3 regions of the Paenibacillus sp. Y301 genome follow, and region 3 is predicted to be linked to each of the others. Evidence: riboswitches for the same ligand, from Rfam matches in the RefSeq annotation. Region 3 holds a riboswitch; each other region holds the start of a gene.

Region 1 (4,278 bases), on a different contig from region 3:
AGATGACATCACCGTACAGAAAAAGGAGAGTAGTTCAGGAACCATATACGATTCAAATGTGACCGTTAGTCGACAAGATGGTAATTATCCTAATATCCCCATCCTTTTTACATTTGCAGATGGTCATACCCTCAAGAAAGTATGGAAGGGAAATGGAGATATCGCTCAATTTAAGCTCCAATACAAGTCGCCCCTATCCTGGGCCATGATTGATCCTCAATATACACTTGTGTTAGAGAACAAATATATCAACAACTATTTAAAGGCGGATCTCGACGTCAAGAAGGTATCCCGCTGGAATATTAGTGTCACCAAGTTAGTGGAAACACTGCTTGGAAGTCTATCCTGGTGAGGTGAGAGACGGTGAGGAGCAATATCGCCCATGGTTGGAAAGGTCTAAAAAATCAATTCTACGTCGTCATCATTCTATTTCTGTACCACTTGCTATTCGGATACTTTCTATACCGTTTGGTGAATTCGGCGGTAGTACCGCTACTTCAACGCTATCCTGATCCACCCCCCAATGAATTAAGTCAGATCTTATTCTATGTCGAAGGACAGATGGGCCTTGCCCATAGCCACACGGTTCATAACTATCTCTGGATTCTGTTAGGAATGCTACTATTACGAATGGTTCTTACTCCTTTTATTCATTCTGGTATATTTTACGGTCTCCACCAAGAACGTAAGGGAGAAATGGGTGCTTTCTTCTTTCAAGGCATGAAGCGTCATTGGAAACCTGTCATGTTATTCTATTGGATTGAAACAGTATTAGTTCTCATTCCTGCCTATTGGTTAGTACCGAAACTGTATTCCATGGCTATGACCGGACTTATGTCCCCTGGTATATTAACTGAAGCTATCCCCTGGTTAGTTGGGTGGTACATATACGGCTATATCATCCACCAGATTGTATTGTACATGCAATTTGGCTCAACTGGAGATGTCTCTATCTTCTCATCTATATGGATATGTTTACGACATGTCCTGGCCGTGATTGGAATCTCTCTTCTCCTGGGAGGACTAAATCTACTTCTCTTTTGCTTATTCACTGGCTTTTCTCTTTTTTGGACGGGAATACTCGCGCTCATTCTGCAACAAACATATCCAGTAATATCTTGTCTATTTAAAATGTGGAACATCACCTCACAGTATAATTTGTGGGCAACCAAGCTTATAAAAAAATAAATATATATTTGCATATTATATCTTTAGCCCCCTGATACAAGAAGAAACCCACCTTTTTTGGATGAAAAAGGTGGGTTTCTTCTTGTCCTATTGTGTGGTTTAGGTTTGCCAAAGTGTAAAACCTCTGTTAAACTCATTTAGTAACAACTTTGTAATCTTTATTACGACCTCTGAAATTTATCATCGTAGTTTGTCACTTTCAGGTGCACGAAACAGCCAAATTCCTAAGCACCAGGAAACGGGGGAACCATTTTATGGGTGAATTGATCTCGAAACAGAGGGATCATAGGAGACCTTCTACCGAACCCTTAAGCTAACCTCGTAGGCATTGGAAGGGGAACAATGATTTGAAGAAGAATGTAGTCGCTACAGCCTTGAGCGTGGCTCTTGCATTGACGATAGGAACGGGTAGCGTATTTGCCGATTCAAAGATGGACTCCGTGATTGACAATACGATTGGAGTTACATATAAAACGGGTGGAACAACCGCAAATGGATTTGATTGTTCTGGCTTTACTCGTTATGTATTCTTAAAATTAGGCGTGACTTTGCCACGTCAGTCTGTTTCTCAGTACCACACAGGTACCGCTGTATCGAAAAGCCAAATGAGACCTGGCGACCTGGTGTTCTTTAACACTTCAGGAAAAGGTGTATCTCACGTCGGGATATTTGTAGGTAGTGGAAAATTTGCACATGCCTCTTCTTCACATGGGGTAATTGTTAGTTCACTTTCAGAAAGCTACTATTCTAAACGTTATGTTGGCGCAAAAAGAGTAATGAGTACTTCTAAATATCAAGCTGCAGCTTATAACTAAATATAATGTGATAAATTATTAGGACCCTTAGATGAGCTGAAGTCTCTCTAAGGGTTTCTTATATACTAAGACGTACGAAGTCAGAAAAAGTTGACGATTAACCAAAATGTTTTTTTATAGTTAAGAGTCAGTTTAATTTCCAACACATAATCCCCGCCCACTAAATACCATAATTAAACAATTAAGGACACGTATTCTAGTAATCTACCTTTATTTTGTAAAATGTTAGATAAATTCCATCAAAGTTTACAGAAACAATTGCCAAACTCCCATTCCTTTGTTACAATAAATCCAGTAAGTTTTTAGTAACAACTTTGTAATAAGTTTTGTAATCATTTAATGTTAATTATATCTGCCGAATTCCCAATTATGGGAAGTGGGGGAACCAGTCTTGGGTGAATTGATCTTGCAGCAGAGGGATCATAGGGAACCTTCAACCGAATCCTTAAGCTAACCTCGCAGGCACCGGAAGGAGTTAACTTTTTTGAAGAAGAAATTAACAACTACAGTATTAGGATTAACATTATTATTTTCAATTGGAACTGGTAGCGCTTTCGCGGATTCTACACTAGATGAGGCTATCAAACCAACAATTGGTTCTGCATATAAGGGCGGCGGAGTTAACACTAATGGATTCGACTGTTCTGGATTCACATTGTACATATTCAATAAACTAGGTATTGATTTACCTCACCAATCCGGATCTCAATTCAGTATGGGAACTGCCGTTAGTCGTAGCGATTTAAGAGAAGGCGATTTAGTTTTCTTTAATACAAGTGGCAAAGGTGTTTCACACGTTGGAATCTATGTTGGTAATGGTAAGTTTGCACATGCCTCTTCATCCAATGGTGTTATCATTAACTCACTCAGTGAATCCTATTATGTCAACCGCTATGTTGGTGCCAAAAGAATTATGAGTAATACTACGTATGAGTCTGTTGCTACAGACAAATAGTTTTTCTACAACCCGACCTGTGGATGAGATCCTTAATCTCAACTACAGGTTTTTTTATTTGTCACATTTGTACCTAACTCTCAACTGACTAAACTACTAACATGTCATCATATATTTATTCATATACTTATGATAAGTTGCCCATACTCTTCATTAACCACCCTGCTGATAAGTAAACAGTTATTACGTACAGCATTGTACATATTTATTATGAACTCCTTCATTTCATTCAAAGAAAGGAACAATCAATATGACTAACTCACCATTTATCATAACTTCTATGACCACTGAACATGCTCGTGCTATATCTGAATGGGTTTACCCACCTCCCTACAGTATTTATGGATGGATGCCCTGGAATCAGATGGAGGAGCTTCATATTGAGTTTGGAGATCCAATGCTTCGGAAGGAGCAATATGCCTCTATCATCAACTTGAATGGAGAGTTATGTGGTTTCACTCAATTCTTCCCACTAGAAGGGGTGACAAGGCTTGGTATTGGCTTACATCCTAAATTATGTGGACAGGGAATGGGAAACTTGGTTGTTCAATCTATTGTGCATGAGGCGCAACGACGGAAACCTCAAGATGAAATTGACTTAGAAGTTTTAACTTGGAATATACGTGCTATTAAGGCATACCAAAAGGCAGGGTTTGAAATTACAGACACATATGAACGCATGACTCCAGATGGGAGCAAACCATTTTATTGCATGGTTTATAGTAATACCTGCGATAACCATGATAAATAGCACATATTCTACTGATTATCGCAACAAATATTGGAATTTAATTCTCTTTTTTGACACAAATGCTTCCAGTTCCGCTATAATATAATCATCAGCTTAATAGCTTACATAGAAAGGACGAAAAAGATGCAAAAGTATATCATGAGCGGTTTCTTTTTTACTGCCTGTGTTGTAGCCATTGTACTTATGTTTACACTTCCTGGTAAAGAGCAAGTAGCAGAGGAAGCGAAACCTAGCATGCCTGAAGTTGTATTAGATGCTACTGTAGCCGAGTCTACTATTAAAGCAAATTGCATAAGTTGCCACGGGGATCAACTGCAAGGTGGGGTAGGTCCAAACTTACAGAAGATTGGTAGCACCATGTCAGCTGAAGAGACATATGCTCTTGTAAGTAAAGGGAAAGGCATGATGCCTTCTTTTAAAGGAAAACTAGAAAATGAAGAAATCGCCAACGTGGCCCAGTTCTTAGCTCAAAAAAAATAACCATATCTAATAAAAACAGGTATCCACCTATTGGCGGATACCTGTTTCTTTTCAAGAATCACTTCTGATCTCTATCTCTTCATTTGTGC
Region 2 (4,278 bases), on a different contig from region 3:
TTATTATTCGTATCCGTTGGGCTGGTGCCGTTAATATCTAATGGAATTGAAATATTAGGAGCATCCCCTTCATTTCCACCAATAGGTTGACCTTTAGAGTTGTAATAATACATAGGAACGTCACCTACAACCATTAGGTATGATATAGGTATTTCCGTCTCTACAGAATCATGTTCCATATCAAAAGGAATGACTACAGCAACGTCTACACTGACGTGGATGTATACCTCCACAAGAATCATATTGATTCCAGCATCCCGTTGCCTCGTTGATAATTCGATCTTAGCGGCTCCCTGAGGCTCTATTTTCACGGGAATTCCAGGACCAATTGAAGCCAGAAAAGGACTTCCTAACGCCATCCCAATAGGAATATGTTCCTTTAACTGATGTACGTCGTTTAATGTAGCTTGAACAACCTTAAACGTATTGGATGTAATCTTCATTTGTTCCGCATAATTCAACATGAACCCTGATACCTTGCCGGACGTATCCATTTTCCAATTCACGAGATCATCGAAATTCTGTTCTTGCGTAACCTGTGCTGTAATCGCCTCATTGATCGCTTCCGTCGCCAGCTGTTTCACTCTAATTTGAGCCAAATTCATAATAGGTGGTTTCAAATTACGATCTATGTACGCGAATCCCTGAAACATTATGATTAAAAAAACGAGAAACCCAACAAGCCACAATCTACGTCTGCTTCTGGGTTTCCCGCTTCGCTGGCTATGCCACCTTGCTCTTCTTTTCATGATCATCCCCCTAATGCCGACAATAAATCTCTATACAAGCATATGATTGGGATTACAAAAAAAGAAGAAGCTCTAATCTAAGATGGCCGGTATGTGTCTTCCACATCTGATAATTCTATTCTAATGTAATGCCACTTTTGCCGATTTCGAGCGTTCAGATTTTACTGGCATTTCAGGCAATTCGTTAACAGATATAATACGATCGGACTTCTTCTCTGGCTGCTTCCAATACTTCTCATTTCCCGGTAAATCATCGAACCACGAGGCATCACTTGGACAATCCAGAACCATAAACTTCCCATACACATCGTCTCTTGATTGGTGATATTTTAAATAAGCCTTACCGTGGTCAATAGCTAAGATCTCAATTTTTCCAGATGTATGACTCATAGATAGACGGACTCGTTTACCCAACCCTGATGTCTTCGCCTTAGCCTCTTCCACAAGTTGATACACCTGCTCCAACGGAAGTACAAAATCTCGGTTACCTGCAACCGGACGATTTATAAAGAAATAATAAGGTGTGACACCAGCCCACGACAATTGATCAAGAAGTTCTGCAAGTACATCGGCATTATCATTGATTCCACGTAAAATAGGCGTTTGGTTTACGACGATTGCTCCTGCTTGATGTAACGCCTCAAACCCCCGTTTGGCTTCAGGCGTTATTTCACGCGGATGATTAATATGGGCCATGACATAGATGCGTTTATCAGCACTTGAGTGCCTCTTGATAAGTTCTAATAACTTCTCGTCTTCGTAGATTCGCATCGGGTTAAATACGGGAATTTTAGATCCTAATCGAATAACTTTGACATGCTCAATATCACGCAATTGGTCAAGAATGATCTCTAGCTTCGAAGTAGCTAGGATTAAGCTATCTCCACCTGTTAGTAATACATTATTTATTTCTGGATGATTCGCAATATACTCAATTCCTGGGCTTACATCGGACATCGCTTCTTTTACGTCATTACGAAATAAGCGCTTTCTAAAACAATATCGACAATAAGCACCACATACCTCGGATACAATTAATAAGGCCGTCGTTCTATATTTATGCTGGCAACCGGGTACAACGTAGTTCGTGTCTTCATCCGATGCATCCCAGCGACCATACTCGGATAGTTCTCCTTCATTCGGAATAACTAATTTCTTGATCGGATCATTTGGATCAGCCCAATTCACTAGCTTTAAGTAATAATCATTAACGCGAAATACGAATTTCTCCGTTATCTGTTTAAGTTTCTGACGCTCATGTTCCGGGATTTCCATGATCTTATCAATATCGGTAATATATTTCGGCTGTGGCATATTACTCCTCCTTGAAGTTTAAAATATGGTTTGTTACATTTGTCCCCCCTTTTTCTTAAAATAAAAATGACCCGTCCCATCACAAAGCGAAGTAAACACTTCACCTTGGGAAGGGTATCGGGCCATAAAGACGCAAAAAGACCCGATAACGGGTCATTAGAACAGTTATAAACCATAAGTTGACCCATCTACTACTGACGAGGTTAGCTGTCGGGCTCGGGAAAGATGGTTCCCTACAAATGTCTCTTGATTCGCCCCAAAAAAATGGTTCCCCCGCTTTTCAGCTACTATGCTGAAAATTAAGCGTAACTTTATAGTACATAAGTCCATTCAATTAGTCAAATGTTGGATATTTTAAATTCCAAAAAAACAAAGAACATTCATCAAGGCATTAGATTAGTTTAATGAATGTTCTTCGTCAAATATTACTTTCCTTCAGCAACTGCCTTTGCAGCATGTTCTCCACTCAAGCGTCCACTAGTTAACGCATACTGAACCGCACTACCTGACATATAGACCTGGTTGTATAAATAGCGATTCGCTGCTTCTCCACCCGCATAAAGATTGTCGATGACTGAGCCATCTTCTTTTACAACACGATAATGTTCGTCGACTTTCACTCCACCAAATGTACCCATAGTTTTAGGATAGTATTTAAAAGCATAGAATGGCCCTTTATTAACAGATACAAGTGTCTTTACTTCTTTGTTGAATTCATCTTTACCTGAAGTTACTCCAGCATTGAAAGTATCCATTGTTTTCACAAGAGCTGCTCCAGATACTTGCATAGTAGAGGCTAATTCTTCCATTGTATTTCCGACAGCGATCTCAGCATTAGGAAGTTTACCTTCAATGGCACCAATTACTTTCGCATTGGCTTCACTTGAATCTATAACCATCCATACCTGTTCGTTAGGAAGCACTTTATTTGTTACAATAGCGTAATGACTATTTTCATCCATAAAACGTTCGCCTTTTTCGTTCACTAATACTTTAGTAGTATCCCATTCAATACCACGTAATTCTGGAACCAAACTTCCCATACCTAGACCAATCACCCACGGATCTTCGTATAACGCTGCGCCTAATTTTTCTGCCATGACTATCCCATCACCTGTACTACCCGCAGCAGCTGCACTGATCCCCATATCGTCAACAAATTGAGGTAAGAAACGCTTCATCATTTCCTCACTCTTAGCAAATCCTCCTGAAGCGATGATGACTTTTTTCGCATGAACGATCAGCTTTCCTTCAGCATTCTCCGCTGCAACACCAATTACGTTACCTTTATCATCCGTGATTAATTCCGTTGCTTTTGTCTCTAAAAGGATATCGACTCCTTTATCTTTAAGGGTCTTATCTAGATTTGCAATTAAGCTAGCACCACCAGCTTCAGGAAAATGAAGGCGAGCTACAGGATCAACACCATATCCTTCCACACGAGTATACTTATGATTCATATAATCAACCAACCAGTGTGTTGTATCTACTGCCTCATCCATAAAGGTTTCTACACGATCATAATCTGGATATATACTATCAGGATTACTTGTACTTTGACGCTCTTTCCACAACTGCATCCATGATTCTGGTGAATCCTCAATGCCTAGTTCCTTTTGGAAACGAGTACCTGTTGCAGAAATACCTCCGCCAGATAACGCTGTAGAACCACCTACCGTTGCCATTTTCTCTAGTACAATAACCTTGGCGCCGTTCTCAAACGCAGATCCAGCAGCTGTGAGACCTGTACCTCCTCCACCAATAACGACAACATCCGTTGTTAGTTCAGTTTCCTTTTGTGCCTTATCATCCGTTATGGCAGCAACCTTAAGGGTAGCTACATCTCCGCCCGCTTGCTTGACACAATCTTCAACCGCAGCAAGGATCGCCTTCGATGAATTAGAAGCGCCTGACACAACATCAACTGCCAATGTCTGTCCCTCAACAATTTGCTGAGGGATACGTTCGAATGGTGTATTGCTAAGACTATCCGTTTCGCTATGCTCTTTAATAGTTACAGATACGATCGCGTTATCATCAAATACAACCTCAACCGTGATATCACCATTGTTACCTTGTGCCTTTGATGTGTAAGTACCTGCTTTATAAGTTGCTGTTCCCGAAGTTGTATTCGAATTTGCGTTAGTATCTTTGGCAGAATTTGAACAAGCAACTACATTTAGTATTAATACTAATCCCAACAGCAAGAAATTTA
Region 3 (4,278 bases):
TATCATGCATATTGTTGACGGATCCCGTTGTCGCAGCCGTCGTGACAGTAGAGAAGAGTGTGGATTGTGCAATACCGAATCGAACCTCTTTTCCTTCCATACTTCCTTGAGAAGATTCAATACCTAACGTATTGATTACCGGGTTCCCAGCTTTCTCTGACGTATAACTAAGCGTAAGGAATATTAAGAATAGAATCATCATGCTTGAGAATATGACCCATCCTTGCTTCTTGTTTTTCGCAAATAGCCCAAACGTATAAGGTAGTGCAGCAGCAAGCATCCACATACTTAATATTTCAATAACATTGGTTAATGGACTTGGGTTCTCAAATGGATGTGCCGAGTTGGCCCCAAAGAATCCACCACCATTCGTTCCGAGATGTTTAATGGATTCCAATGAAGCGATAGGACCCATCGTTATCTGTTGTTCCACACCTTCAAACGTTGTTACTGCAGCCGTTGGATCGAACGTTTGGGGTACTTTTAAACCGACTAATACGATCGTAACGATAAATGCTAGAGGTAAGAAGATACGAATAATGGCTTTGGTGAAATCTTGAAAAAAGTTACCTAATCCTTCACCACGTCGAGTAATTCCGCGAATAAAGGCAATCGCAATCGATAAGCCTGACGCTGCCGAAGTAAACATCATCATCGTAACAAACGCCATTTGTGTTAAATACGTCACACCACTCTCGCCGCTATAATGCTGCAGATTGGTATTTGTCATAAAACTGATGATCGTATTAAAGGCGAGGGAAGCCTCCATATTCTCGTTCCCACTCGGATTCCCTGGTAGTGATCCTTGAAGACGTAGGAGTACGTAACTAATTACTAGTAATACCGCATTCGTCGCAATAAAACTTAGTACATACTTCTTCCAGTTCATACTATTACGATTTCTTAATCCGATCAGTTTGTAGATCACATTTTCCGTTGAACCAAAAATCTTATCCGTTCGGTTGGGTTCATTGGAGAATACATGAAACATATAGGTACCCAGTGGCTTCACCAGCAACAGTAGTACGACAATCACAATTCCTATTTGCAGTAAGTCCATACTTTATATCCTCCTTATAGGGATGAATTCTTAATTGGTATGTTAACTAGAATCTCTCTGGATTGATTAATGCATAGATCAGGTAAATGAAGATGACTAAGGTCAATGCAAGTATAACGATCATTGTTCCCCGCCCCCTCTATCTACCAACGTTCCGCACCAATGCGTGAACAATAACAATAATCCAAATCCAACTACTAACGTGATGATCATATAGACATCCATCATTATGGGAATGCCCCTCTCATGTAGATTTTTTGATGATTCATCTTCATGCTATTTATCGAGTAGAAATCCAACGTCCCCATTCTTCGTATAGATGACATGGTTTGCACCCATCCCTCTGTAAACTCCACGTGGGCTAGAATATCGAGTGATAATGTAAATCTCATGTGTCGTCCATGGGCGACAGATCTGGAGATAGCGACAACTTAAGTTAAGACTACTTTCAAAAATATAGATTCTACCTACCGCTACCTGCGGGACAATCCACTTTCTAGTCATACTTGTATCAATACGAACCACATGTTTTGCACCCATTTTTAGATAATCCAGTTCTTCCGTACGGCTATTCGTCAGTACCGCAAATGACTTTTTACTATAAATTAATTGGTTTACAAATTTCCGCCCGTCCTCATTAGGAGCGATAACCAAGGTGACTCCATCTTCCATTAATCAGGTCCTCCTATACGTTTAAAGACAACAAAAAAGAAGCTCAGCGAAAAAGTAGCTTTCCCAGAGCTTCTTTAGGATTCCATGACAAAATAAAGTCATGAACCAGCCAGAAGGCGGTTTGCTGCCTCTCCCTGCACGCTTACGAAGTTAGCTGTCGGATTCGGGCGAGAGAGTCGCCCTATTCTCGGCATGTCGATACATAACCGAAAAATTCACCCCATGGAAATATCCGGCGTTTACGCAGCAGACATCTCCGATTGGTTCCCCCGTTTCTGAATTACACAGAATTCAGCGTTCAAGACAATGGATCAAATTACTTTTATATAACGGATTATCGTTTCCTACCACACTTGATTGACAATCCATCACATTTAAAAATCACAGAGTAACATACGTACCCTATGATCGGTAGTTGCGATCACAAGCTTCATCATTCCTCTCTCAGACTTAAGCTTACGAGGTTAGCTGTCGGATTCGAGCGGTGAGAGTCGCTCTACCTAGTAAAGACATGAAATGCCTTGACCAGGATTCACCCCTGTAGCATCTAATTTCGACTCTCACACCGAAAAAAGTTGACTACATTTGGTTCCCCCGCTTCCCACGATAGAGTGGAAATTCAGCGAAATTATGAATTGAAAATAATAACAATTTATATTTCGTTATGAATCATACACCCGCTCCAAATGAGTGTAAAGGTGACTTGAACCCCACCTAGAAGGAAATAAGAAGCATCTAGGTTGATGGTAACGATTACAAAAATAACAATCAACTCCTTGCTCATTCATGCTCTCTATATCTCAATATTACGCAATTATTGTAATTACTTATTCTCAAAAACGAACAAAGCCATCCAAATGGATGACTTTGTAAATATATTTATATGTCTTTATTGATATATCCTTTAATGAATATCGATTTAAACGCCTAATTCACCGTAATTGAACCGACAGAGGACGTTAGTGACAACAGTGGACCGCCGCCATTGATGTCGCTTTTCCCTTTAGAAACTCCTGTGATGCTACCCACCTCAGTCTTCGTCTCCAGACTACATTGAAGGGATTCAGCCAGGTTCGCAACAATGGCACCTACTTCTGTCTTCACTTTGAGACTACTATCTTCTTTCATTTGATCAATACCCAGTTGAAGACTACCCGTTTCGGATACTATACTAGATTTCCCTTCAATGTGAGCTCCTTCGATACTTACTGAACCCACGTTATTATGAACATCATATACACCTCTCAGGTTACTTAAATTAATCTCACCAACTTCACTGAAGATGTCATAATTTTTAACCCGATCTGGTATCTCTATCACATAATCAATACTGAAGTTTGAGAATCCATACTCTTTCTTTGCCCACTTCCACATATTAAGCTTCTCATTCCCCTTAGGATGTGTAACGACCTCTAACTGATCTCCATTTACAACGACAGCAATTTCCGCGTGATCCATGATCTCTTGATATTTATCATCACGGGATGATTTGTCTAGAGACCAAATTGTAGCAGTCACGTTAATCTTATCACCAGAAGTTCCTTTCACCACAATGTTACCTACCTCATGGTCCACCTGAAGTGCCGATACTGAATTATCCACCTCTTGTGTGTATGAAATCTCTTGGTGAATGCCATTCCTCTTCAACTCATCACTCAAATCTAAGGCTGTATCTTGTACTTTATCCCTAATCCCTTCTACTGCTTCACCAATTCCGCTCTGAATCGTTTCGGTATTATTCGTACAGCCAGACAACAAACCTACGAATACGAATGCTGCAATCAGCATTGGCTTATAATGGATCCCCATATTAAATAATCGCTCCTTCATTTGATAGTCCTGCATTTCAGTCTCACGATGTTACGTTGTCATTATTATACAATATTAGGTAATTAATAACACCGGTCTGTGGACTAGTAAATTACTGGACTAGAGGCGGGGAAAGAGTGTTTAATATTAGTCAGAAAAGGGTTGTTCATTTATCCAATTGCTGTAGTCTCCAAACTCCTTATAGGGACATTATAAAAAGACATAAATAAAACGCGATCTCCGCACAACCGGAAAACCGCGCCCCGTAAGCCTTCTCAAAAATGCTGGTGAAGGGAATTGAACCCCCGGCCTACGCGTTACGAGTGCGTTGCTCTACCCCTGAGCTACACCAGCCTAAGAACCTAACTTGCCTTTACACAATGATTATTGTACCGCTAATTCACATTATATGCTCTGGTAGATAGATCCTACTTTAACTTATCCTGAACAGACTGTAATTTCTGTGCACTAGAAGAAAATTTATCACGACGATCATCCAATTTCACCGAAGTTGAGACCCGCTCTGCTCCCGCTAGGAATGGAGATTCATGTAATGTAGCTATAGCTTTCCATACTAATTCAAGAGGCCCCTCAATAATTGTACTCATGGATGTTAGTTCATACGTTATACCTTGCTGTTCCTTTAGAACCCGTTGCATATCCGCAACGTAAGCACTTAGGCTTGTCGTCTGCGTTCCAATCGGAATAATAGTAACTTCAGCTATTGCCATCTCATC

Evidence for each region. A riboswitch is a leader RNA that binds a small molecule or an ion and turns the genes downstream of it on or off. The one in region 3 is predicted to bind cyclic di-AMP.
Region 1: another riboswitch for cyclic di-AMP. It lies ahead of AC1D69_RS24050 (C40 family peptidase); the one in region 3 lies ahead of AC1D69_RS09345 (hypothetical protein).
Region 2: another riboswitch for cyclic di-AMP. It lies ahead of AC1D69_RS03505 (KamA family radical SAM protein); the one in region 3 lies ahead of AC1D69_RS09345 (hypothetical protein).

The regions. Positions count from the first base shown of each region.
Region 1 is NZ_JCAIUL010000024.1:15,836-20,113, reverse strand. It holds gene AC1D69_RS24060 (M1 family metallopeptidase) at 1-352, shown strand, start outside; gene AC1D69_RS24055 (hypothetical protein) at 364-1,188, shown strand; cyclic di-AMP (ydaO/yuaA leader) riboswitch at 1,393-1,531, shown strand; gene AC1D69_RS24050 (C40 family peptidase) at 1,536-2,003, shown strand; cyclic di-AMP (ydaO/yuaA leader) riboswitch at 2,347-2,483, shown strand; gene AC1D69_RS24045 (C40 family peptidase) at 2,488-2,958, shown strand; gene AC1D69_RS24040 (GNAT family N-acetyltransferase) at 3,209-3,709, shown strand; gene AC1D69_RS24035 (c-type cytochrome) at 3,833-4,189, shown strand; gene AC1D69_RS24030 (4a-hydroxytetrahydrobiopterin dehydratase) at 4,269-4,278, opposite strand, start outside.
Region 2 is NZ_JCAIUL010000002.1:14,797-19,074, reverse strand. It holds gene yunB (sporulation protein YunB) at 1-749, opposite strand, end outside; gene AC1D69_RS03505 (KamA family radical SAM protein) at 870-2,063, opposite strand; cyclic di-AMP (ydaO/yuaA leader) riboswitch at 2,241-2,379, opposite strand; gene AC1D69_RS03500 (FAD-dependent oxidoreductase) at 2,489-4,278, opposite strand, start outside.
Region 3 is NZ_JCAIUL010000004.1:186,352-190,629, reverse strand. It holds gene kdpA (potassium-transporting ATPase subunit KdpA) at 1-1,060, opposite strand, end outside; gene kdpF (K(+)-transporting ATPase subunit F) at 1,107-1,184, opposite strand; gene AC1D69_RS09345 (hypothetical protein) at 1,337-1,732, opposite strand; cyclic di-AMP (ydaO/yuaA leader) riboswitch at 1,856-2,039, opposite strand; cyclic di-AMP (ydaO/yuaA leader) riboswitch at 2,171-2,367, opposite strand; gene AC1D69_RS09340 (hypothetical protein) at 2,660-3,577, opposite strand; tRNA gene AC1D69_RS09335 (tRNA-Thr) at 3,824-3,895, opposite strand; gene AC1D69_RS09330 (MTH1187 family thiamine-binding protein) at 3,970-4,272, opposite strand.